4 regions of the Methylorubrum sp. POS3 genome follow, and region 1 is predicted to be linked to each of the others. Evidence: riboswitches for the same ligand, from Rfam matches in the RefSeq annotation. Region 1 holds a riboswitch; each other region holds the start of a gene.
What was found. Region 1 has a riboswitch for cobalamin ahead of OWC43_RS07250 (CbtB-domain containing protein). Riboswitches for the same ligand answer to the same signal wherever they lie in the genome.

Region 1 (5,629 bases):
CGGCGCCGATCCGGCCGAAGCGGATGCTGTTCGTGTCGGGCTCGGGCTGCACCAGCCTCGGACGGTTCCTGCGCCCCTATCTCGCACCGATCCGGGCGCCTCACCGCGTCTTCGCCGTCGAAAAGCCGGGGATCGCCGAGGGTGACCTCGGCTTCGCTTGCAGCGACGCGTTCCACGCCGCGGACATCCTGCCCGCGATCCTGGCGCGTCAGCGTGCGGCCCTCGACTGGCTGAGGCGCGGCGGCGACGGCGGGAGCGGCCCGGTCACGCTGTTCGGCGTGTCGGAAGGCGGGAGCGTCGCGGTCGCCTTAGCGGCGGAGGCCGGCCCGGCCATCGTGGATCGGGTCATCGTAGTCGGCTCGGGCGGCCTACCCCTGCGCCGGAGCCTGCAAATTCTCGCCTCGCGAGACCGGCTTCCGATCGATGTCGAGGCGCTCTTCAGCGAGGTCGCATCGGACCCTCATGCCGTCTCCCGTCGCCGCCTCGGCCACGCCCATGCCTACTGGTCTTCGATGCTCGACGCCGATCCGCTGCCCGCCTACCTGCGGCTTCAGGCGCCCACGCTCGTCCTGTTCGGAGAGCAGGATCGGAGCGTGCCGGTCGAATCCGCCTGGCACCTGAGGGAGGCCCTGCGGATTGCCGGGCGCCGGAACGTGACCGTCGGGATCGTTCCCGGAGCGGATCACGCCCTGCATCGCGACGGCCAGGATCTGAAGGCATCCTTGTTCCGGTATGCTTCGGAGGGTTTGAGGTCCGGTGTTTGGGCAGGCGAACCGATGCCGGAGCACGATGCAGGGCCGTGACGCAGAACGTCGGGGCGGTCCGCAAAGATGCAAGACGGCCTCGCGCCGGGGCCACGCGCCTCGGATGCCGGACCTTCGCGCGGCGAGGGGCCGACCTACGCGGCCATCTCAGAACTCGATTCCCTCCTGCGCCTTCACCCCCGCGGCGAAATGGTGCTTCACGCTGCCCATCTCGGTGACGAGATCGGCGGCCTCGATGAGGGCCGGCTTGGCGTTGCGGCCCGTGACGACGACGTGGAGATCCGGCCGGCGCGCCCGCAGATCGGCGACGACGGCGTCGAGGTCGAGATAATCGTAGCGCAGCGCGATGTTCAGCTCGTCGAGGACGAGCAGGCGGATGCTCTCGTCCGCCATGAGGGTGCGGGCCGTCTCCCAGGCGTTGCGGCAGGCGGCGATGTCGCGGGCCTTGTCCTGGGTCTCCCAGGTGAAGCCTTCGCCGAGGGCGTGCCAAGCGATCTGGTCGCCGAAGCGTTGCAGGGCATGCGCCTCGCCGGTGTCCCAGGCGCCCTTGATGAACTGCACCACGCCGACCCGGTGGCCGCGCCCGAGCATGCGCAGCACCAGGCCGAGGGCCGCCGTCGTCTTGCCCTTGCCGGGGCCGGTATGGACGACGAGCAGGCCCTTCTCGATCTTCTTCGAGGCGACCTCGGCGTCCTGCACCGCCTTGCGCTTGGCCATCTTCTCGCGGTGGCGGTCGTCGTCGCTCATGAGCGGTGTCCTGTCGGGTCGGGGGAAGGCTTCACCGTCAGCGGCAGGCCGGCGACGGTGAGGACCACGCGGTCGGCTTGCGCGGCGAGCCGCTGATGCAGGCGCCCGGCCGCGTCGCGAAACCGGCGGGCGAGGGCGTTGTCCGGCACGATGCCGAGGCCGACCTCGTTGCCGACCAGCACCAGGGGGCCCGGCGCGGCGGCGCAGGCGCGGGCCAGGGCCTCGGTCGCGGCCTCGAGGTCGGCCTCGGCGAGCAGGAGGTTGGTGAGCCAGAGCGTCAGGCAATCGACCAGCGTCGGCCCGGTCGCGGCCCTGATCGCCTCGGGGAGGGCGGTCGGCACGTCGAGGGTCTGCCAGCCGGAGGGACGCCGCGCCCGGTGCTCGGCGATGCGCGCCCGCATCTCGTCGTCCCAGGCCTGGGCGGTGGCGAGGTAGAGCCAGGGGGCGGGACAGGCTTCGATCAGCCGCTCGGCGTGAGCGCTCTTTCCCGAGCGGGCGCCGCCGAGCACCAGCGTCATCCGGTCGGGAGGGCGAGTATCCATGCGCGCCGCTTTGCACCGGGCGCGGTCGATCACGCAATGGCGCTTTGCAAGGCACCCTCACCCGCGTTAGAACGATGAAAAGGACGGTGCCCCGGCAACGGGGTGAAAAGGGAATGCGGTGAGGGACGATCCCGAAACCGCAGCTGCCCCCGCAACTGTGAGCGGCGAGTTCCTGCCGAGAGCCACCGGGGCGACCTGGGAAGGCGGCAGGCGCGATCGAGCATCTCTCGGGAGCTTCCTGAGGCGCTCGGCAGCCGTGAGCCAGGAGACCTGCCGTCCCGCGAAAAGACTTTTCTCGAATGCCGCCGGTGGGGCGGCCGGAGCCCGTGACCCATGACGACCGCGACCCTTCAGACCTCCGCCCTCCGCACCGGCGAGAGCGCCCGCACCCTGCTCGTCGCTGCCTTCCTCGGCCTCGGTCTCGTCTTCGTGGCGGGCTTCGCCCCGGCGGCGGTGCTGCACAATGCGGCGCACGATTTCCGCCACGCCCAGAACTTCCCCTGCCACTGATCGCTTTCCGACGCGCGAAAGCGGTTCCATGATTCTCCGGTTGGTGTCGGCAGCGCTCGTTGCCGGCTTCCTCGCGTCCGTCGTCACGACGGGCCTGCAGCTGGCGCTCACCTCGCCCCTGATCCTTCAGGCCGAGACCTTCGAGGGCGGCCATTCCCATGCCCAGGCGCCGTCCCCCGCCATCGCGCCCGCCGCGCTGATCGTGCACGCCCATGCTCATGGTCCGTCGCAGGATCCGGCCCAGGGCGGAGCGGAGAAGCCCGACGCGTGGCAGCCCGAGCCCGGCCTTCAGCGCATGGCCTTCACCGGCCTTGCGACGCTGATCGGCGGCGTCGGCTACGCGCTGCTCCTCGCGGCGGTGATGCTGGCGCTCGGCCGCGAGCCGACCCCGCGCAGTGGGCTGGCCGTCGGGATCGCCGGTTTCCTCGCGGTGGCGCTCGCCCCCGCGGTCGGGCTGCCGCCGGAACTGCCGGGGATGGGGGCCGCGCCCCTCGTGCTGCGGCAGAGCTGGTGGATCATGACGGTCGCGGCGACGGGGATCGGCCTCTACCTCATCGCGGTCCGGCGGGTGCCGATCACGATCCTCGGCGGCCTCGTCCTGATCGTCGCCCCGCATCTCGCCGGCGCGCCGCAATCGATCGACACGGTCAGTTCGCAGGTGCCGCCGGCCAGCGCGGCGCAGTTCGCGGCGCGCTCCCTCGCCATCGGCTTCGTCTTCTGGGCGCTGATCGGCCTCGCCTATGGCTGGGCCTGGGGCCTGTTCGGGCGCGAGGCGAGTGACCGCGCGCATGCCTGAGGACCCGCGCGAGACCGTTCTCTCCGTCTGCACCACCTGTCGGGCGGCGGGCGATCCCGCCGAGCCGCGGGCCGGCGCGCGGCTGCTGGCCGCCGTGATCGCCGAGGCCGCCCGCGAGCCGGTGCCGGGTTTGGCCATCGAGGGCGTCGAGTGCCTCTCGGTCTGCAAGCGGCCCTGCTCGGTCGCGGTCGCGTCGGCCGGTCGCTGGACCTATGTCTACGGCGATTTCGACGCGCTGGAGAATCCGCAGGATTCCGCCCGCACCATCCTGGCGGGCCTGCGCCGCTATCAAGAGACTCCGGACGGCCTCGTGCCCTGGCGCGAGCGACCGGAGGCGTTTCGCAAGGGCGTCGTCGCCCGCATCCCGCCGCTGACCCCGACACGAGCGGAATCCTGACCCTCATGGCCATCCTCGAAAAAATTCCCTGCACCATCGTCACCGGCTTCCTGGGAGCCGGGAAGACCACGCTGGTGCGCCACACGATCGAGCAGGCCCGCGGCCGGCGGCTCGCCGTCATCGTCAACGAGTTCGGCGATCTCGGCTTCGACGGCTCGTTCCTGGCCTCCTGCGGCGTCGAGGGCTGCACCGAGGATTCGGTGGTGGAACTGCCCAATGGCTGCATCTGCTGCACCGTGGCCGACGATTTCGTTCCGGCCCTCACGAAGCTCCTCGACCGGCCGGAGCCGCCGGAGCACATCCTGATCGAGACCTCCGGCCTCGCCCTGCCCAAGCCCCTGGTCCAGGCCTTCCAGTGGCCGGCGATCCGCTCGCGTGTGACGGTGGACGGCGTCGTCGCCGTGGTGGACGGCCCGGCGGTCGCCTCCGGCCTGTTCGCCGAGGATCCGGACGCCCTGGCCAACCAGCGTGCCGCCGATCAGGCGGTGGATCACGACAATCCGCTGGAGGAGGTGTTCGAGGACCAGATCCTCTGCGCCGACCTCGTGGTGCTCAACAAGTCCGATCTTCTGGACGAGGCGGCCCGCGACAAGGTCCGCGCCGAGATCGAGGCGCATCTGCCCCGCGCCGTCGAGATCGTCGCCACCGAGCACGGCCGCCTCGATCCGCGGGTGCTGCTCGGGATCAGTGCGGCGGCCGAAGACGACCTCGACGCCCGCCCCTCCCATCACGGCGAGGGCGAGGACCACGACCACGACGACTTCGAATCGGTGGCGCTCCCCATCGGCGTCGCGGGTAGCCCCGAAGACCTCGCCGCCCGCGTCGAGAAGGCCGCCGAGACCGAGGGCGTGCTGCGCATCAAGGGCTTCGCCGAGGTGAAGGCCAAGCCGATGCGTCTCGTGGTGCAGGGGGTCGGCCGCCGCGTCGCCCACCATTACGACCGTCCCTGGAAGGGCAGCGAACCCCGCGACGGCCGCCTCGTCGTCATCGGTCTCAAGGGCTTCGACAAGGACGCGGTCGCCGCCGCGCTGCGGGGATGATCTTTTTCGCAGGGCGACAGCCGCACCGGCAGGCAGGTCCATGATGGGCCTGCGGCGGCGCGCCTGGGCCTTGCTGCCGGCCCGGCAGCCCGCCTCTGCGCGGGCGACCGGCATGCCTGCGGATCGAGCCGGGAGGACGGGCGCGCCATGCACCTGATCCGCATCGATACGGTCTCCCTCGACGAGGGCGAGGCGGCGATCGATCTCGGCCAGACCCCCGGCGAGATCGTCGTCCTGTCCTTCACCGATACCGATCTCGCGGCCATCGCCCGCGCCCACGCATCCGATCCGGACCTGCCGTCGTTGCGGCTCGCCAAGATGGCGCAGCTGCGCCATCCGATGTCGGTCGATCTCTACGTCGATGCGGTGATCGCGCGGGCGAAGGTGTGCGTGATCCGCTGCCTCGGCGGCCTCGATTACTGGCGTTACGGCATCGAGCGGGCGAGCGCCGCCGCGCGGGCGAACGGGGTTCGGCTCGCGGTCCTGCCCGGCGACGACCGGCCCGATCCCCGTCTCGACGCCTTCTCGACCCTGCCGTCGGAGACCTGCGCGACCCTCGACGCCTATTTCCGCGCGGGCGGACCGGGCAACCTGACCAACCTGCTGCGGCGGCTCGCCGTCGAGGCCGGCCACGCCCTCGCGCCGGAGCCGCCCCGCGCGCTGCCGCGGGGCTTCGCCTGGTGTCCCGGCTGCGGCCCGGTCTCCGTCGAGCGGGGGGCGGAAGCCGCCGGAACGGGACCGCTGGTGCTGCTCCTCGTCTACCGCTCGGCCGTGCTCTCGGGCGAGACCGCGCCGGCCATCCACCTCACGGCCGCCCTGCGGGAGCGCGGGAT
Region 2 (5,629 bases), 1.8 Mb from region 1:
TGTCCCGGCTCTCACCACTTAAACCTCTCCATCCTGAGGTGCCGCGTGAGCCGCCTCGAAGGAGGACTCCAGCGGATCGCGCGATCCCTGGAGCCCTCCTTCGAGGCTTCGCTTCGCTCCGCACCTCGGGATGAAGGCGCGTGGGGACCGAGGGTCGGCGACTCGGCTGTCGCATCGACCGCAGCCTGCGATAGGATGGCGACGGGATGACCCGGAGGCCCGCGATGACGAAGGCCGCGCTGAAGCCGCCACCGGCGGCCGATCTGTACGACACGGATTTCTATGCCTGGACCCAGGCGCAGGCCGAATTGCTGCGCCAAGGCCGCTTCGACGCGCTCGACCTCGGCCATTTGATCGAGGAGGTGGCGAGCGTGGGGGCGAGCGAGAAGCGCGAGATCAAGAATCGTCTTGCGGTGCTGATCGGGCATCTCCTGAAATGGATGGTCCAGCCGGGCGCCCGGTCGAGCAGTTGGACCGGCACGATCACCGAGCAGCGGCTGCAGGTACACGACGTCTTGGAGATGAGCCCGAGCCTGCGGCGCTATCCGGCGGAGGTGTTCGCGCGGGCCTACCACTCGGGCCGCGTGCTCGCCGCCAAGGACACCGGCTTCGATTTTGCCCTGTTTCCCGAGCAGCCACCCTTCACCGTCGAGCAAGCACTCAATCTGGACTTCCTGCCCGCCGAGCCCGGTCGCCTCACCCCATGATCCGCGCCACTCGCGTCATCCGCCGCGACGCCCTCGCGAGCGGCGAGATCGTCGATCGCGTCGTGCTCGATCACGGCGAGCGGCATCGCCGCCGCATCGCCATGCGCGGGGTCGGCGGCACCGCCTTCCTGCTCGATCTGGCCCAGGCGACCGTCCTGGACGACGGGGACGCGCTCGTCCTCGACGATGGCCGCCTCGTCTGGGTCGAGGCGGCCCCCGAGAAGCTGCTGGAAGTCCGGGCGCCCTCCGACCATGCCCTCAAGCGCCTGATCTGGCATATCGGCAACCGGCATATCCCCGCCGAGATCGGCGCCGAGGCGGTCTGGATCGCCCAGGACCACGTGCTGGCCGAGATGGTGCGGGGATTGGGCGGCAGCGCCGAACCGGTCGAGCGCCCGTTCCGGCCCGAGGGCGGCGCCTATCAGGGCGGCCACGGTCATCCGCACGATCACGGGCACGGTCATCCCCACGATCACGCGCATCCGCCGCACCGGCATGATTGAGGCGCTGCGATTGATGGCGTGGCTGTCGCCCGCCTATCCGGTGGGCGGCTTCGCCTATTCCCACGGCCTCGAATGGGCGGTGGAGACCGGCGACGTCGCCGACGAGGCGAGCTTCTCGGACTGGCTCGGCGCCGTGCTGGAGCGGGGCTCCGGGCGCAACGACCTGATCCTGGCGGCGCACGCGCATCGCGCCGCAGGCAACGGCGCCGCCCTCGGCGCCATCAACGATCTCGCCTTGGCGATGGCGCCCTCGCGCGAGCTTCACTTGGAGACCAGCCAGCAGGGCCGCAGCTTCCTCGACGCGACGCTCGCGGCCTGGCCCTGCCCGGCCCTCGATGCCGTCGCGACAGCCCTGCCCGGGCCGGTGGCGCTGCCGGTGGCCGTCGGCGCGGCCTCGGGCGCCCACGGCATGGGGCGCGGGGCGATGCTCGCCGCCTACGGCCTCGCCTTCGTCCAGGCCATCGTCTCGGCGGGCCTGCGCGTCGCGCCGATCGGGCAGGGGGCCGGCACCCGCATCGTCGCCTCCCTCGCTCCCCGGGTGGCGGCGCTCGCCGAGGCGGTCGAGCCGCTCGGCCTCGACGCGCTGGGCTCGGCCACGCTCAGGGTCGATCTCGGCTCGTTCCGGCACGAGACCCAGTATTCGAGGATCTTCCGATCATGAGGACGCCATGGCATCTGTGAACGGTCCGCTCCGCGTCGGCATCGGCGGCCCCGTCGGCTCCGGCAAGACGGCGCTGATGGAGCAATTGTGCAAGCGGCTGCGCGACACCTACGACATCTGCGCCATCACCAACGACATCTACACCAAGGAGGATGCCCGCCTCCTGACCGTGGCCGGGGCCCTGCCCGAGGAGCGGATCATGGGCGTCGAGACGGGGGGATGCCCCCACACGGCGATCCGCGAGGATGCCTCGATCAACCTCGCGGCGGTGGCCGAGATGCGCCGCCGCTTCCCCGCCCTCGACGTGGTGCTGATCGAGTCCGGCGGCGACAATCTCGCCGCGACCTTCTCGCCGGAACTCGCCGACATCACCCTCTACGTCATCGACGTGGCGGGCGGCGAGAAGATCCCGCGCAAGGGCGGGCCCGGCATCACCCGCTCGGACCTCCTCGTCGTCAACAAGACCGATCTCGCCCCCCTGGTCGGCGCGGATCTTGCCGTGATGGAGTCCGATACCCGCCGCATGCGGGGAGAGCGGCCCTACGTGTTCTCGTCCCTGCGCGAGGGGCACGGGGCCGACGCCATCGCCCGCTTCGTCATCGAAGCAGGGGGGCTCGCCCAATGACGTCTGACATCGTGACGCTGTCCACGATGCATTTCCGGAGGACCCGTATGATCTCTCGTTCGATGGCGCTCGCGACGGCGCTCCTGCTGGTGCCCGGCGCGGCCCTCGCCCATCCGGGCCACGGCGAGGCGGCGGGCTTGGCCGCAGGCTTCGCCCACCCGATCCACGGCACCGACCACATCCTCGCGATGGTCGCGGTGGGGATCATCGCCGGCCTCGTCGGCGGGCGGGCGCTCTGGCTGCTGCCGGCTTCCTTCCTCGGCATGATGACGATCGGCGCAGCCCTCGCCATGGCCGGCCTGGATCTGCCCTTCGTCGAGCCGGCCATCCTCGCATCGGTTGCCGCCTTCGCCGTGATGGCGGCCTGCGCCCGCCTGATCCCACTGGCCGCTCTGGCCGGCCTCGTCGGTGCCTTCGCGGTGTTCCACGGCGCGGCGCACGGGGCCGAGATGCCCGAGACCGCCTCGGGCCTCTCCTACGGGCTCGGCTTCCTCGCCGCGACCGTCGGCCTCCACGCGGCGGGCCTCGTTGCCGGCCTCATGCTGACGCGGTGGCTGCCGCGATCCGGTGGTGCCCTGCGCCAGGGTGCGTGACGACCGGACGACGCGCCGCCGCCCTGCGGCGAGCCAAGGGGCGGCGGGCGCATCGGCCCGAACGGGGGACCCGGCTTCCGGGGACAGCCGCTGCGGCGCATGGGCCGACCGAACCGTCCCGGATCCGGTCGCCGCGTGGGGCCGCGATCGGGCCGCCATCTCGGGTCGGCCGGGTGTCGCCGTTCGGGCACGGGCGTATTGATTCGCCCTTCGCCCCCGGACCGCGCGTTGACGGCGGAGGCGGCCGCCGTGCTAACCGTGGTGGCGACGGTTCCCCTCGGGGATCAAAAGGGAACGCGGTGAGGGCCTTCGGCCCGAGGCCGTGGCTGCCCCCGCAACTGTGAGCGGCGAGCCTTCCGCCACCATGTCACTGGATGGGCCTCATCCGGGAAGACGGTGAGAGGGCAGCGACCCGCGAGCCAGGAGACCTGCCGTCAGTCGTGGTCACACGCGAGGCGTGTCGGGCGGGGTGCACCGATGGGTTGCCGGGGACGGCACCGATCCTGCTTTAGGGTCGGGCAAGTCCGCGGCCTCGTTCGCGGTGACGTGCCACTGCCGTTGCCCGAGGCTGTTTCGCCCGTGTCCCCTGCTCATCCCTCGACGGTCCTCCGTCTGGCGGCGCTCGCCGCCGCGCTCGCCGCTCCCCCGCTTCCCGCCACGGCCCAGGAGTCGGTCACCCTGGAGGAACTCTCCGTCGGGGGCGAAGCTCCGCGGCCACCCGCCGCCTTCTCGGCCAGCGCCGGCGCTGTCGGCGGTGTGACCGGCATCGGCGGCGCACTTCAGCCGGTGGCATCGGCGAGCGGCGGGATCGTCTCCGGTGCGCAGATCAATGCGAGGCCCGTCACCCGTCCCGGCGAGGTGCTGGAAGCGGTGCCGGGGCTGATCGTCACCCAGCATTCGGGGGAGGGGAAGGCCAACCAGTTCTTCCTGCGCGGGTTCAACCTCGACCACGGCACCGACATCGCGCTCTTCGTCGACGGCATGCCGGTCAACATGCGCACCCATGCCCACGGCCAGGGCTATGCCGACCTCAACTTCCTGATCCCCGAACTCGTCGGCGCGGTGGAGTTCCACAAGGGCCCCTACTTCGTGCGCGACGGCGACTTCGCCTCCGCCGGCTCGGTGCGGATCGATTACCTCGACGCGGTCGCGAAGAACGTGGCGCTGACCTCGATCGGATCGTTCGGCTACAAGCGCGCGCTCACCATCGCCTCCGCCCCCCTCGGCGCGGGCACGCTGCTCGTGGCGGGTGAGGCGCAGACCTATGACGGCCCCTGGGACGTGCCGGATCGCCTGAAGAAGCTCAACGGCGTCGTCCGCTACAGCCAGGGCACGGCGCTCGACGGCCTCGCCGTCACCGGCATGGCCTATTGGGCGAAGTGGAACGCCACCAACCAGATCCCGGAGCGTGCGGTCGCCGAGGGAATCATCGGCCGCTTCGGCACCCTCGACCCGTCCGACGGCGGCGATACCGGCCGCTTCTCCCTCTCGGGCCGCTGGAGCCACACGGGCGAGGCCGGGCTCAGCCGGGCCAATGCCTATCTCATCCGCTACCGGATGAATCTCTGGAACAACTTCACCTACTTCCTCAACGATCCCGTCAACGGCGACCAGTTCCGCCAACTCGACGACCGGGTGCTGGGCGGGGCCGAGGCCAGCCACGTCTTCTCCGGGGACCTGTTCGGACGGCCGATGGAGAACGAGATCGGCGTCCAGACCCGCACCGACGCGATGCGGGTCGGCCTGTTCAACACCGTGAACCGGCAGTTCCGCTCGAGCGTGCGCGACGACCGCGTGCTGGAGACGAGCGCGGCCTTCTACGCCGAGAACCGGGTGCGCTGGACGGATTGGCTGCGCACCAGCGTCGGCTTCCGCGCCGACGGCTACTGGGCCGATGTCCGCTCCGAACTGCCCGCCAATTCCGGCCAAGCCCGCGACGCCATCGTGACGCCGAAGCTCGGCCTCGTGCTCGGGCCCTGGGCCGAGACCGAACTCTACCTGAATTACGGCGGCGGCTTCCACTCGAACGACGTGCGCGGCGTCACCGCGACCGTGGATCCGTCGAGCCCGCTCTTCGACGTGGCGCGCTCCCCCTTCCTCGTTCCCTCGACCGGCTACGAGATCGGCCTGCGCAACCGCTCCATCAGGGGCCTGGAGACCGCCCTGGCGCTGTTCCGCCTCGACTTCGCCTCGGAGAACCTCTTCGTCGGCGATGCCGGCACCACCGAGCCGAGCCGCTCGACCCGCCGCTTCGGCCTCGAATGGACCAACCGCTACGCCCTCACGCCCTGGCTCCAGCTGGAGGGCGACCTGACGGTGACGAATGCCCGCTTCGCCGATCGCGATCCGGCGGGCGGACGCGTTCCCGACGCGCCGACCACCATCGCCTCGGCCGGCATCGCCTTCGGCGACGGGGCCGGCTGGTTCGGATCCCTGCGCTTCCGCTATTTCGGTCCGCGCCCCCTCATCGAAGACAATTCGGTGCGCTCGCGGGCGACCGCCCTGCTCAACGGCCGGATCGGCTACGCCTTCGAGAACGG
Region 3 (5,629 bases), 2.8 Mb from region 1:
CTGCCTGCAAGCAGGCGTGCCCCCCGCAAGGCTGGCGGGCGGCACGCTTCTCGTTCGACTGGGCGATCTACCAAGCCACCGTATAAGCGACCTCGAACGAACGGGGCCGTCCGAGATACCAGCACGTGTTCATCCCGCCGGCGGCACGGCCATCGACGGCATAAACCGTATCGAGCAGGTTGAAGACCCGGAACGACAAGCGGGAAGATGGGGTTACCTGCCGATCTAGGCCGAGCGTCACCAAGGTATAATCCGGCCTGCGGGCGAGGTTGGCGAAATCGCTGAAGACTGCGCCGACATACTGCACCCCGACCCGAGCCTCCCAATCGCGGGCGAAGGCCCAGTTGACCCAGAGATTGGCGACCTGCTCCGGCACGTTGATGGGACGGTTTCCGGCGAAGGAGACGCCACCCTGACTGAAGGCATCGTATTCAGCGTTGAGCAAGGCGAGATTGGCATCGACGCGCAATCCAGGCGCGGGCAGCCAGGACAAGGCGGCCTCGGCACCGTAGGAGGATTGCTGGCCGACCTGGACCGAGACCGTAGGCCGAGCGGGGTCGTTCGAAATCAGGTTGTCCTTGACGATGCGGTAGCCGGCCAGCGTCCACTCGACGGCGCCGCCGAAGGCGAGCCCCTTCGCCCCGACTTCGACTTGGCGACCGGTGGACAGCTCGAAGCCCGCCAGCGATTGCGAGAGCGAGATGAGGCTGTTCACCGGGTCGGTGGCGGTGGCGTATTGCGCATAGAGCGTCGTGTCGGGCGCCACCGCGTAGACGAGGCCGAAACGATAGCCGAGGGCGCGGAACGAGCGCTCGAAGGACGTGCGGTTCAGCAAATTGACCCGCGACAGGTGCGGGGCATCGAAGCGCACACCCGCCAGAAACGATAGCCTATCGGTCAGTTCGAGCCGGTTCTCGGCAAAGACGGACGCTTGGTTCGTGCTTGTGGCGTAGGCCGGAACCGCCCGACCATTGGCGGGGAAGAACCCCGGATCGTATCCGATCAGCGGGACGCTCGTGGGCGTCTCCACGAAGTCGCCGCTGAAGTTGTTGGTATGGCGGAACGCGATATGGTTCACATCGAAGCCCGCCGTGAACTGGTTCGCCAACCCGAAGGCCGAGCCCCGGATCGTCGCATCGAAGCGATTCCCGATCTGTTCCTGACTATGGTAGATTTCGGTATAGTCCGACCGATCGACGAGGCCGGTCGTCGGGTTGTAGGCGGTCTGCTCCACATCGAACCAATGGCGGCGGCTCTGTAAACGATAAGCCGTGTTGCGCACAGTGATATCCGCGGACGGCGTCCATTCGGTGCGGAACTGGGTCCAGTTGTCGTTGTAGGTGATCTTGGAATCGCGGACGTTGTAGTTGTTGAAGCGCACAGCATCGAGCACGCGCCCATTCACCAGCGGCGTACCCCAGTAGCGGGTCGGCTCCTGGTAGCCGAGGTCGTGGCTCACAGTGAAGGTAAGGTCGGGCGTCGCCCGCAAGGTGAGGGCGCCGGAGATCGCGAGATTGCGGAACTCACCGTTCGGCGAGATCCAACCATCGGCGCGGTTGCCGCTGATATTGAGGCGGTAAGCCATCGACTCACCGATCGGCCCGGTCGTGTCGACCGCCGCACGCGCCAGCCCGTCGGAGCCAAGGCCGACACGGGCGACGTTGAGCGGCGTGAAGAGCGGCTTCTTCGAGACGACATTGACGATCCCGCCAATCGCGCCCTCTCCGTAGAGCACCGAGGCCGGCCCGCGCAGCACCTCGATCCGCTCGACATTCCACGTGTCGAACGGGAAGGTCAGTGTATTGGCCCCGACATAGAGCCGTGTGCCGTCGAACAGCGTCTGGATCGAGTTCTGCCCGGCGAAGCCTCGCGCGGTAAAGGCGCCGATGCCGAAGCCGGGCGAGCCGAAGGCGGTGATGCCCGTGCCGTTCTGCGAGACGGCCTCCAGCACCGACGATTGACCGCGCAGCCGGATGGTTTCCCCGGACACGATATCGAGGCTGGCCGGTGTCTCCAGAGGGGTCAGGCCCAGCCGGCTCGCGCCGCGCGACGGCGTGCGCAGATTGAGCCCGACCGGTGAGGCCTGAGTCAGGCTCGGCTTGCGCAGCAGGGCGGCCGCCTCCGCACCGACGGCGTCGGCGGGCGCATTGGCCGGAATGCCGGCGATCGCGATCTCGTCGAGGTGGGTCTCGACGGGTGCCACGACCTGGGACTTCGCGGCCAAAGGAAGAGAGGCGGAAAGAGCAGCAGAGAGGGCGGCGAGGAACGGCCTCGCTCGGCGGCCTGCGGGATAGGACATGATGGCAACAGCCTCGGACGGCAACAATGGCACGTCACCGCGAACGAGGCCGTGGCGCGAATCCGCGCTTTGGCAACCGCCGAGGCACCCCGCCCAGCGCGTTTCGCGTGTGACCACGGCAGACGGCAGGTCTCCTGGCTCGCGGGTCGCCGCCCCCCATCGTCTTCCCAGGCGAGGCGCCCAGTGACGTGGTGATGGGGAACTCTCCGCTCACAGTTGCGGGGGCAGCCGCGGGTTCGGGACCGATCCCTCACCGCGTTCCCTTTTGATCCCTCGCGGGAACCGTCTAGTATTAGACTAAGAGGAGCGGGACCCGGCGGTCAACTGAATTTGAACAGGTCTCAGGGGATTTCCCGTGGACGATCAGGCCCACGGCATCGCGCACCGAACAAGAAAAAAGGCCGCCCCAATGGAGCGGCCCGAAGTCTAGGGAGGAAACGCCCAAGAAGGGCAACGGGACCGCGACGCCATCGCGATCTCGCATGCGGATCAGTCTCACGTTGCGCTGCACAAAACAATCCGGGAGTGACGATCGCAGCTATGCACCACATGCATGAATGGGAGGGCCGCGGCTGCCCCCACGCGTCGTGATGAGCGCGCGAAACGGAGGGTCGTCCCACTCGCTGCCGGATGGACATTCATTTCGCGGCCCAGGAACGGACGCACCTTTGATCACCGCATGCGAAGGCCCAGTGTATTGCCGAATTTGTACGCATGATCGGCACCGGATGGACGGCGCCGCCTGATTTGATTGTGCGCGAATGCGAACTCGTGATTGCAAAGTGATTGGATTAATGCCGATCGCAGATTTTGCCCCTCAAATCAGTGGAGCGAGCACAAACACGTGACGCGCCCAGGGTTTCAGTCCCGCAAAGTTGCATAAGCTTTGCTTAGGTTCGGAAGCGACGAATCCGAGGCCCCGACGATCATGCGGATATCAGCACTTCTTCCCGTTCTCCTCTCGACACTCCCGTCTCCGGCGGAGTTGATGGCCATGGAGTCTCATATCGCGGCGGTCGAGTTCTCCGTTGCGGCCGATCAACTGATCGGCGAGCGCGTGACCCTCGAAGATTGCCATCTCGTGTTCGCCACGGAGAACGAGGCGACCTGTCTCGGTTTCACCCCGCAGCCGGTCGCGGCCGAGGCAACGGCTCCCCTACGCCGGGTGCTAATTCGGCTGGCGGATGTCGGCGAACTCGCACAGCGGCAGGCCCGCGGCCTGTGCGAGGGCGGGGCGCTCGACGAGGCCTGCCATGTCAGTGTGTCCGGCGTGGTCGAAGATCAGTCGAGCGATTTCGGCGTCAGCGATCGGCACGTTCTCGGCTTGCGCGAGGGGACGATCCACTGGCCGGATTGACCGGTTCGTCTTGCCTTCGCCGATGGGAAACCCACTCCAGGCCCCGGCGTTGACGGGCCAGGGAGTTCCATCATGACCATGCGCATTCTGCTCGCCGCGGCTCTCGGCGTCACCGTTGCGACCGCAGCCTCAGCCCAAACGCCGCAGACCGGGACCGGCGGCGGTCCCACCTCGACCGTCACGGCACCGAACACCTCCGCCGTCGGACGGACCATGCCCCCCGCCGGCGGTGGGCTGGATCGGATCGATCGCAGCGAGTCGCGTTCGATCGAGCGGGAATCCCGCACCGAGCGGCGGAACGACAAGATCGACACCGGCATCTGTATCGGCTGCGATAAGTAGCCGGCCGTTCCGTCGAGCGGTTACTCCGACCAGCGCAGCGACGCCGCAGCGGCCAGGGTCCCGATCACCCCCGCAATCAGGCTGAGCGCACCGAGTACGGCGAGGGGTGTCGTGAACGGCACGGTGCCGCCGAGCGCCGCCTCCGTCGCCGACACGCCGAAGATGAGGGTCGGAATCATTAAGGGCAGCACCACGATCGCCAGGATCAGGCCCCCGCGACGGATGGTGGCGGTGAGGGCCGCCCCGACCGCACCGATGAAAGCGAGCGCCGGTGTGCCGATCAGCAAGGTCAGAGCCGTTGCACCCATGGCCGTCGGCGAGAGCGCGACCAGCAGGCCGAATAACGGGGCGCTGAGCGCCAGCGGCAGACCGGTGGTCAGCCAATAGGCGGTGACCTTGGCGAGCACCACGAGTTCCAGCGGCACCGCGGCGCCCGTCATCAGGTCGAGGGAGCCGTCCTCCTCATCGGACTGGAACAGGCGGTCGAGGCCGATCAGGGTCGCCAAAACCGCGGCCAGCCACAGGATCGCCGGGCCGATCCGCGACAGCAGGTTGAGATCGGGACCCAGCGCGAAGGGCACCATCACGACGATCATCAGGAAGAACACCAGCGAGAGTGCCCCCGAACCGCCGACGCGGGCAGCTAGCCGGAGATCGCGGGCGAGCAGCGCCGAGAAGGCCCGCATCATGCCCAACTCTCCTCGATCCGCTCGTCGAGCACCTGTTCCGCCGCGGCCGGACCGATCCGCAATTCACGGGCATCCTCCAGTCCAAGCGCCTGATGCGTCGCGGCGACGACGAGACCGCCCTCCGCCCGGTGTCGGCCCATCATCGCGGCGAGCACATCCTGGGAAGCGAGATCGAGGGCGGCGGTCGGTTCGTCGAGCAGCCAGAGCGGGCGGCGGCAGACGAGCAGCCGGGCGAGGGCGACGCGCCGCCGCTGACCGGCCGAAAGGTAGCCCACCGGCAGCCGCGCCACATGCGGGAGCCCCATCGCCGCCAGGGCCTCGCCCGGCGTCAGCTGCGCGTCGCCGAGAAGGTCACGGGCGAAGTCGAGATTCTCCTGGGCGGTCAAAGCGGATTTGAGGCCGTCGCGATGGCCCACGACATGCAGGCATTCGGGGAGACCCGCGTCGCCGATGTCCTCTCCACGGATCGTCCCCGCGTCGGGCTTCAAGCGGCCGGACAGCATGGCGAGCAGGCTCGATTTCCCCGCGCCGTTGCGGCCCGTGATCATCAGGGCCTCGCCCGGTCCAAGGGTGAACGAGAGCCCGAAGAAGATGCGTCGACCGGAACGCCGACAGGCGAGGTTCTCGACGATCAGCCGCACGGATTGCCCTGTGACGCCACGCGTCCATCCTCCGACCGCCCGGAACGACCCAGCGGAAACGGGAACCCGATAGCCTAATGCGCGGCGAGAGGCGAACCGCGCCGCTCTCGCATCGACGATCGCAAGGGCCCGGGCCGGTGGGGGCCTGACCCAAGGCGGATATTTAGCCCGATGCCGCGACCCCGTCCCAAAGGTGGCGAGGACCGAGGGCGATCCGGCATCCGTCGCCGACCGTGCGCCGCTGAAAGAGCATCACGCTTGCATCAGGTGCGAACACGGGCCGCATGCGGGTGGCTCGTCG
Region 4 (5,629 bases), 1.2 Mb from region 1:
CGATGCAGGGCTACCTGCGCAACCCGCTGGCCGATCCCGGCATCCTCGGCATCTCCTCGGCCGCGGCGCTCGGCGCCGTGCTCGTCTTCTATGGTGGCCTCGCTGCTTCCTTAAGCCTCGCCCTGCCGCTCGGCGGCATCGCCGGCGCGGGCGTGGCGGCGTTGCTCCTCAACGCACTCGCAGCGCGCGGCAGCAGCACGCTGGGGCTGATCCTGGCCGGCGTCGGCCTGTCGAGCCTCGCCAGCGCCCTGACCGCGCTGGCGCTCAACCTGTCCCCGAACCCCTACGCGGCCCTGGAGATCGTGTTCTGGCTGATGGGTTCTCTGGCCGACCGCAGCCTGGACCACGTCGTCTTGTGCCTGCCGTTGATGGTGATCGGCTGGGGCCTGATGCTTTCGATCGGTTCCGCCCTCGATGCGCTGACCCTTGGCGAGGACACCGCGGCGAGCCTTGGGGTCGGTCTCGTCTCGGTGCGGCTGCGTCTCGTCACCGGCGCGGCGCTTGCCGTCGGCAGCGGAGTGGCGGTCTCCGGTGCCATCGGCTTCGTCGGCCTCGTCGTGCCGCACCTGATGCGTCCGCTCGTCGGGGCCCGCCCCAGCGCCGGCCTGTTATCGAGCGGGCTCGCCGGCGCGGTCCTGGTCTTGGCGGCGGACATCGGCGTGCGCCTGCTCGCCACCCGGCCGGAACTCAAGCTTGGCGTGGTGACCGCCCTGGTGGGCGCGCCGTTCCTGATCATGCTGCTCCTGCGGAACCGCGGGAGGGGGGCATGAGCCTCGACCTCAGCGACGTCCGAGTGACGCTGGATGGCCGGACGATCCTCAAGGACATCGACCTCGCCCTGGAGCGCGGCCGCTTCGTCGGGCTCGTCGGTCCGAACGGCGCTGGCAAGACCACGCTCCTGCGTGTCCTGACTGCGTTGGTCGCGCCGAGCCGGGGCCAGGTCACCCTGGAAGGCCAAGCGCTGTCCGGCATGAGCCGCGAAGCACGGGCCCGCCGCATCGCCGCCCTTTTCCAGGGCGCTGGCGTCGGCTGGCCAATCACGGTGCGCCAGATCGTGGCGCTCGGCCGGCTGCCCCACAGGCGCACCTTCGCGGGATTCTCGGAAGCCGATGAGGCCGCGGTAGCGCGTGCGATGGCACGCACCGATATCGGACATCTTGCCGGCAGGACCGAGCCGACCCTGTCCTCGGGCGAGCGCATGCGCGCGCTGCTCGCCCGGGCGCTCGCGGTCGAGGCCGAGTGGCTCCTCGCCGACGAACCGATCACGGCCCTCGACCCCGCCCATCAGCTCGACGCCATGGCGCTGCTACGCGCGGCGTCGCGCGATGGTGCCGGCGTGGTCGCCGTCCTGCACGACCTCGCGCTCGCGGCCCGGTTCTGCGACCGTATCGTCGTGCTGTTCGACGGTCGCCTCATCGCGGACGCCTCACCCGAAGAAGCCCTAACGGATGCCTTGCTGGCCCGCGTGTTCGGCGTGACGGCCGAGCGGGGCGAGGCCGCGGACGGAACCCGGTACATCCTGCCCTGGGCGCGTTCCGGGGACACGAAGGAGGAAAGCGATGGCGTCATCGTCAAACGCTGAGGCAGTCACGGACCTGCTGCGCGAAGCCCTGGCCGACCCCGGCACCGCCTGGAGCCTTGGCAGCTTCGGAGCCATCGCTGAGTTCATGCGCGACCCGGACGAGGCGGTGATGGGGCTACCGGACGAGCGCCTGGGCATGGCGACCGAGCGCGGCGCCATCGCCCTGACCGCCCGTCCTGACCTGCGCCCGGTGGCCTACGAGACCTCGGTCGCGTCCGGCTGGAACCACGCCGTCGCCCTGTGCCTACCGGAAGGCGCCTGCGCCATGAGCCAGCGCGGCGTGGTGATCGAACTCGGCCCGGACCGAGATGCCGCTCGCGAACAGGACCGGGATGCCATCTTGTTTGACCTCGGACTCGACCTGCTCGCGGTCGACGCCTGCGTGCGCACGAGCGACCCAGAGGCCATCGCCTGCCTCCGGTTAGGTGTCGGACAACCCCTGTTCGATCACGCGAACCCCATCGGTCGGCAACTCGTCGCCATGAGCCCGCATCGTGTGTTTCTCGCTCGGATCGGTCGGGTCGAAGTCTACGCCCCGATCCCGGGACCGGGCGGCACGAGCCCCGAGGGCCCGCACACCCACGTCCTGCCGAAACTCCTGCGGAGCGGGCGCACGCACGCCGCGACGACGCCGATCCCGGCGGGCTGGGTGCCGTGCGTCGGCCTGCACCCAGCCCACCCCTACAAGGACATGATGGGCCAGCGGATCGCCTTCGACGCTGCCCGGTACGAAGCCTTTCAAGTCCTGCTTGACCGTTGGGGCGATCCAGATCTGCTCGCGGTTAAGCGGGGTGGCGAGCATCGCCCGGACAGCCCAGTGTCGAGCCGTCACGCTCAAGCGGCACGCCGCGTGGCCGAGGTACAAGCCCGGTACCTCCGGGGTGAGGTCGTCGAGACCGATCCTAAGGCCGACGAGGACGAGGCTGTCCCCGACCATGCCTGATCCTCGCCGTCAGCGCGTGGTCGGGCTGATCGGCTGCCCCGGGGCGGGCAAGACGACCTACGCACGTCGGTTCGACCCGCTGGATGGATGGGTCCACCTGACCCTCGACGACCTCCGGCAAGCCCTCTGGCCGCCGGATCGACAGGTTTACTGGGAGGTTCGCCGCCAGGGGTGGGACACGCACGCCCGCCGGCTCCTTCATGCCGTGAAGGTAGCCGCTCTCGACGCCGCCCTAGCCCAGGGCTTCAGCGTCGTGATGGCCGACACTCACCTGACTCGTGCCGTGTTCGAGGGTGAGCTTGAGGTCGTCGGTCGGTACGGGCTCGCCGTGGAGTGGAAGGTGTTCGACGTACCCTGGGAGGTGCTCTGGACCCGCAACGAGCAGCGCGGTGTCCTCGACCCCTCTCACCGGCAGCCCGAGACCGTGCTCAGGTTTGCATACGACGCCTTCCATGCACCGGATGCTTGGTGGCGCGTGCTGCCGCGGGACGCAGTCGAGGTCATCGCGTCGTAGGATCGCCGCCACGGCCGACCAGTGTCGCGTCCCGGGCACAGGCGGCGGATATACCGAGCCGGTCCGTTGACGTCGGATTAGGTCGGCATGCTAACCGTATCCGCGACGGTTCCCCTCGGGGATTAAACGGGAACGCGGTGAGGGTTTGCGGGCCGAAGGTCTGCCTCGATGCCGCGGCTGCCCCCGCAACTGTAAGCGGTGAGACCTCCGCCACCATGTCACTGGGCCGCCTCGCCCGGGAAGACGGTGAGAGGGCAGCGACCCGCGAGCCAGGAGACCTGCCGTCCATCGTGGTCACACGCGGAGCGTGCCGGACGGGGTGTGTCGGCAGGTGTTGGTGATGGCGCGCGGTTTGCGGCGTGCCCTCATCGGCCTCGTTCGCGGTGACGTGCCACTGCCGTTGCCCCGAGGCCCCGATGTCCGACCATCAGCCTCCGCCAGTCCCGCGCGGCCTCGCGGCGAGCGCCCTGGCCGCCGCCCTCTGTATCGCCCCGACCTGTGCCGGCGCGCAGGCCGCTCGCGCGGACGAGGTCACGCTATCGGAGATCTCGGTGAGCGCCGTGGCCGTGCCGACTGCCGCTGCTGCCGGTCCGGCCTCGGCCAGCGCCGGCTACGTCGGTGGGGTGTCAGGCATCGGCGGCGCGCTCCGTCCGGTCGATGCAGCAAGTGGCGGGATTATCTCGGGCGCGCAGCTCAACAGCCGTCCGATCACCCGGCCCGGCGAGGTGCTGGAGGAGGTGCCGGGCCTCATCGTCACGCAGCACTCCGGCGAGGGCAAGGCCAACCAGTTCTTCCTGCGCGGCTTCAACCTCGACCACGGCACCGACATCGCCCTGTTCGTGGACGGCATGCCGGTCAACATGCGCACCCACGCCCACGGCCAGGGCTACGCCGACCTCAACTTCCTGATCCCCGAACTCGTCGGCGCGGTGGAGTTCCACAAGGGGCCGTACTTCGTGCGCGACGGCGACTTCGCCTCTGCCGGCTCGGTGCGGATCGACTACCTCGACACGGTCGCGCAGAACGTCGCGCTCACCTCGATCGGCTCCTTCGGCTACAAGCGCGCGCTCTCCATCGCCACCGCGCCGCTCGGCGCCGGCAACCTTCTGGTGGCCGGCGAGGCGCAGACCTATGACGGGCCCTGGGATGTGCCCGATCGCTTGAGGAAGCTCAACGGCGTCATCCGCTACAGCCAGGGCACCGCCACCGACGGGTTCTCGGTCACCGGCATGGCCTACTGGGCGAGGTGGAACGCCACCAACCAGATCCCGGAGCGCGCGGTCGCGGACAGGATCATCGGCCGCTACGGCAGCCTCAACCCGACGGATGGCGGCGATACCGGCCGCTTCTCGCTCTCGGGTCGCTGGAGCCAGACGGACGAGACCGGCATCACGCGCGCGAATGCCTACGTCATCCGCTACCGGATGAACCTGTTCAACGACTTCACCTACTTCCTGAACGACCCCGTCAACGGCGACCAGTTCCGCCAGCTCGACGACCGGGTGCTCGGTGGCGGCGAGGTTGCCCACGTCTTCCAGGGTGACCTCGCCGGGTTGCCGATGGAGAACGAGATCGGGGTGCAGACCCGCACCGATTCCATGCGCGTCGGGCTCTTCAACACCCAGAACCGCCAGTTCCGCTCCACGGTGCTCGACGACCGGGTCGTGGAGGCGAGCGCGGCCTTCTACTACGAGAACCGCCTGCGCTGGACCGACTGGCTGCGCACCAGCGTCGGCTTTCGCGCCGACGCCTACTACGCCGACGTCCGCTCCGACACGCCGGCCAATTCAGGGCGCGCCCGCGACGGCATCGTCAACCCGAAGCTCGGCCTCGTGCTCGGGCCCTGGGCCGAGACGGAACTCTACCTGAACTACGGCGGCGGCTTCCACTCGAACGACGTGCGCGGCGTGACGGCCACGGTCGATCCGGCGAGCCCGCTCTTCAACGTCGCCCGCTCGCCCTTCCTGGTGCCCTCGACCGGCTACGAGGTCGGCATACGCAACCGCTCGATTGCCAGGCTGGAGACTGCGGTCGCGCTGTTCCGGCTCGACTTCGCCTCCGAGAACCTGTTCCAGGGCGATACCGGCACCACCGAGCCGAGCCGGCCGACCCGGCGCCTCGGCATCGAGTGGACGAACCGCTACGCGCTCACCCCCTGGCTGCATTTGGAGGGCGACCTCACCGTCACCAACGCCCGGTTCGCCGACCGTGACCCGTCCGGCAGCCGCGTGCCGGACGCGCCGACCACCATCGCGTCGGCCGGCGTGACCTTCGGCGAGGGGCTGGGCTGGTTCGGCTCCCTGCGCTTCCGCTACTTCGGCCCGCGCCCGCTGGTCGAGGACAACACGCTGCGCTCGCGGCCCACCGCCCTGCTGAACGGCCGCGTCGGCTACAATTTCGAGAACGGGATGAGCCTGTCGCTGGACATCCTGAACCTGACGAATGCCCGGGCCGACCAGATCACCTACTTCTACCAGTCTCGCCTGCCCGGCGAGCTGGCGGAGGGTGTCGCCGACCGGCACTTCCACCCAGTCGAGCCCACCGCCGTGCGCCTGACGCTCGCCGGCCGCTTCTAGCGATTGCCGAGCGA

Region 2: linked by a shared signal. The riboswitch ahead of OWC43_RS15440 (TonB-dependent receptor) and the one ahead of OWC43_RS07250 (CbtB-domain containing protein) in region 1 are both predicted to bind cobalamin.
Region 3: linked by a shared signal. The riboswitch ahead of OWC43_RS19810 (TonB-dependent receptor) and the one ahead of OWC43_RS07250 (CbtB-domain containing protein) in region 1 are both predicted to bind cobalamin.
Region 4: linked by a shared signal. The riboswitch ahead of OWC43_RS12630 (TonB-dependent receptor) and the one ahead of OWC43_RS07250 (CbtB-domain containing protein) in region 1 are both predicted to bind cobalamin.

Annotation. Positions count from the first base shown of each region.
Region 1 is NZ_JAPRBT010000001.1:1,524,835-1,530,463, forward strand. It holds gene OWC43_RS07235 (alpha/beta fold hydrolase) at 1-803, shown strand, start outside; gene cobO (cob(I)yrinic acid a,c-diamide adenosyltransferase) at 912-1,511, opposite strand; gene cobU (bifunctional adenosylcobinamide kinase/adenosylcobinamide-phosphate guanylyltransferase) at 1,508-2,029, opposite strand; cobalamin riboswitch at 2,121-2,346, shown strand; gene OWC43_RS07250 (CbtB-domain containing protein) at 2,387-2,563, shown strand; gene OWC43_RS07255 (CbtA family protein) at 2,592-3,359, shown strand; gene OWC43_RS07260 (DUF1636 family protein) at 3,352-3,756, shown strand; gene cobW (cobalamin biosynthesis protein CobW) at 3,762-4,796, shown strand; gene cobN (cobaltochelatase subunit CobN) at 4,944-5,629, shown strand, end outside.
Region 2 is NZ_JAPRBT010000001.1:3,329,289-3,334,917, forward strand. It holds gene OWC43_RS15415 (DUF29 domain-containing protein) at 225-707, shown strand; gene OWC43_RS15420 (urease accessory protein UreE) at 704-1,210, shown strand; gene OWC43_RS15425 (urease accessory protein UreF) at 1,203-1,871, shown strand; gene ureG (urease accessory protein UreG) at 1,879-2,496, shown strand; gene OWC43_RS15435 (HupE/UreJ family protein) at 2,544-3,089, shown strand; cobalamin riboswitch at 3,341-3,540, shown strand; gene OWC43_RS15440 (TonB-dependent receptor) at 3,567-5,629, shown strand, end outside.
Region 3 is NZ_JAPRBT010000001.1:4,280,402-4,286,030, reverse strand. It holds gene OWC43_RS19810 (TonB-dependent receptor) at 68-2,299, opposite strand; cobalamin riboswitch at 2,406-2,601, opposite strand; gene OWC43_RS19805 (hypothetical protein) at 3,294-3,656, shown strand; gene OWC43_RS19800 (hypothetical protein) at 3,729-3,998, shown strand; gene ccmB (heme exporter protein CcmB) at 4,019-4,687, opposite strand; gene ccmA (heme ABC exporter ATP-binding protein CcmA) at 4,684-5,328, opposite strand.
Region 4 is NZ_JAPRBT010000001.1:2,703,896-2,709,524, reverse strand. It holds gene OWC43_RS12650 (iron ABC transporter permease) at 1-770, shown strand, start outside; gene OWC43_RS12645 (ABC transporter ATP-binding protein) at 767-1,582, shown strand; gene OWC43_RS12640 (DUF6925 family protein) at 1,560-2,525, shown strand; gene OWC43_RS12635 (AAA family ATPase) at 2,518-3,039, shown strand; cobalamin riboswitch at 3,129-3,340, shown strand; gene OWC43_RS12630 (TonB-dependent receptor) at 3,456-5,615, shown strand.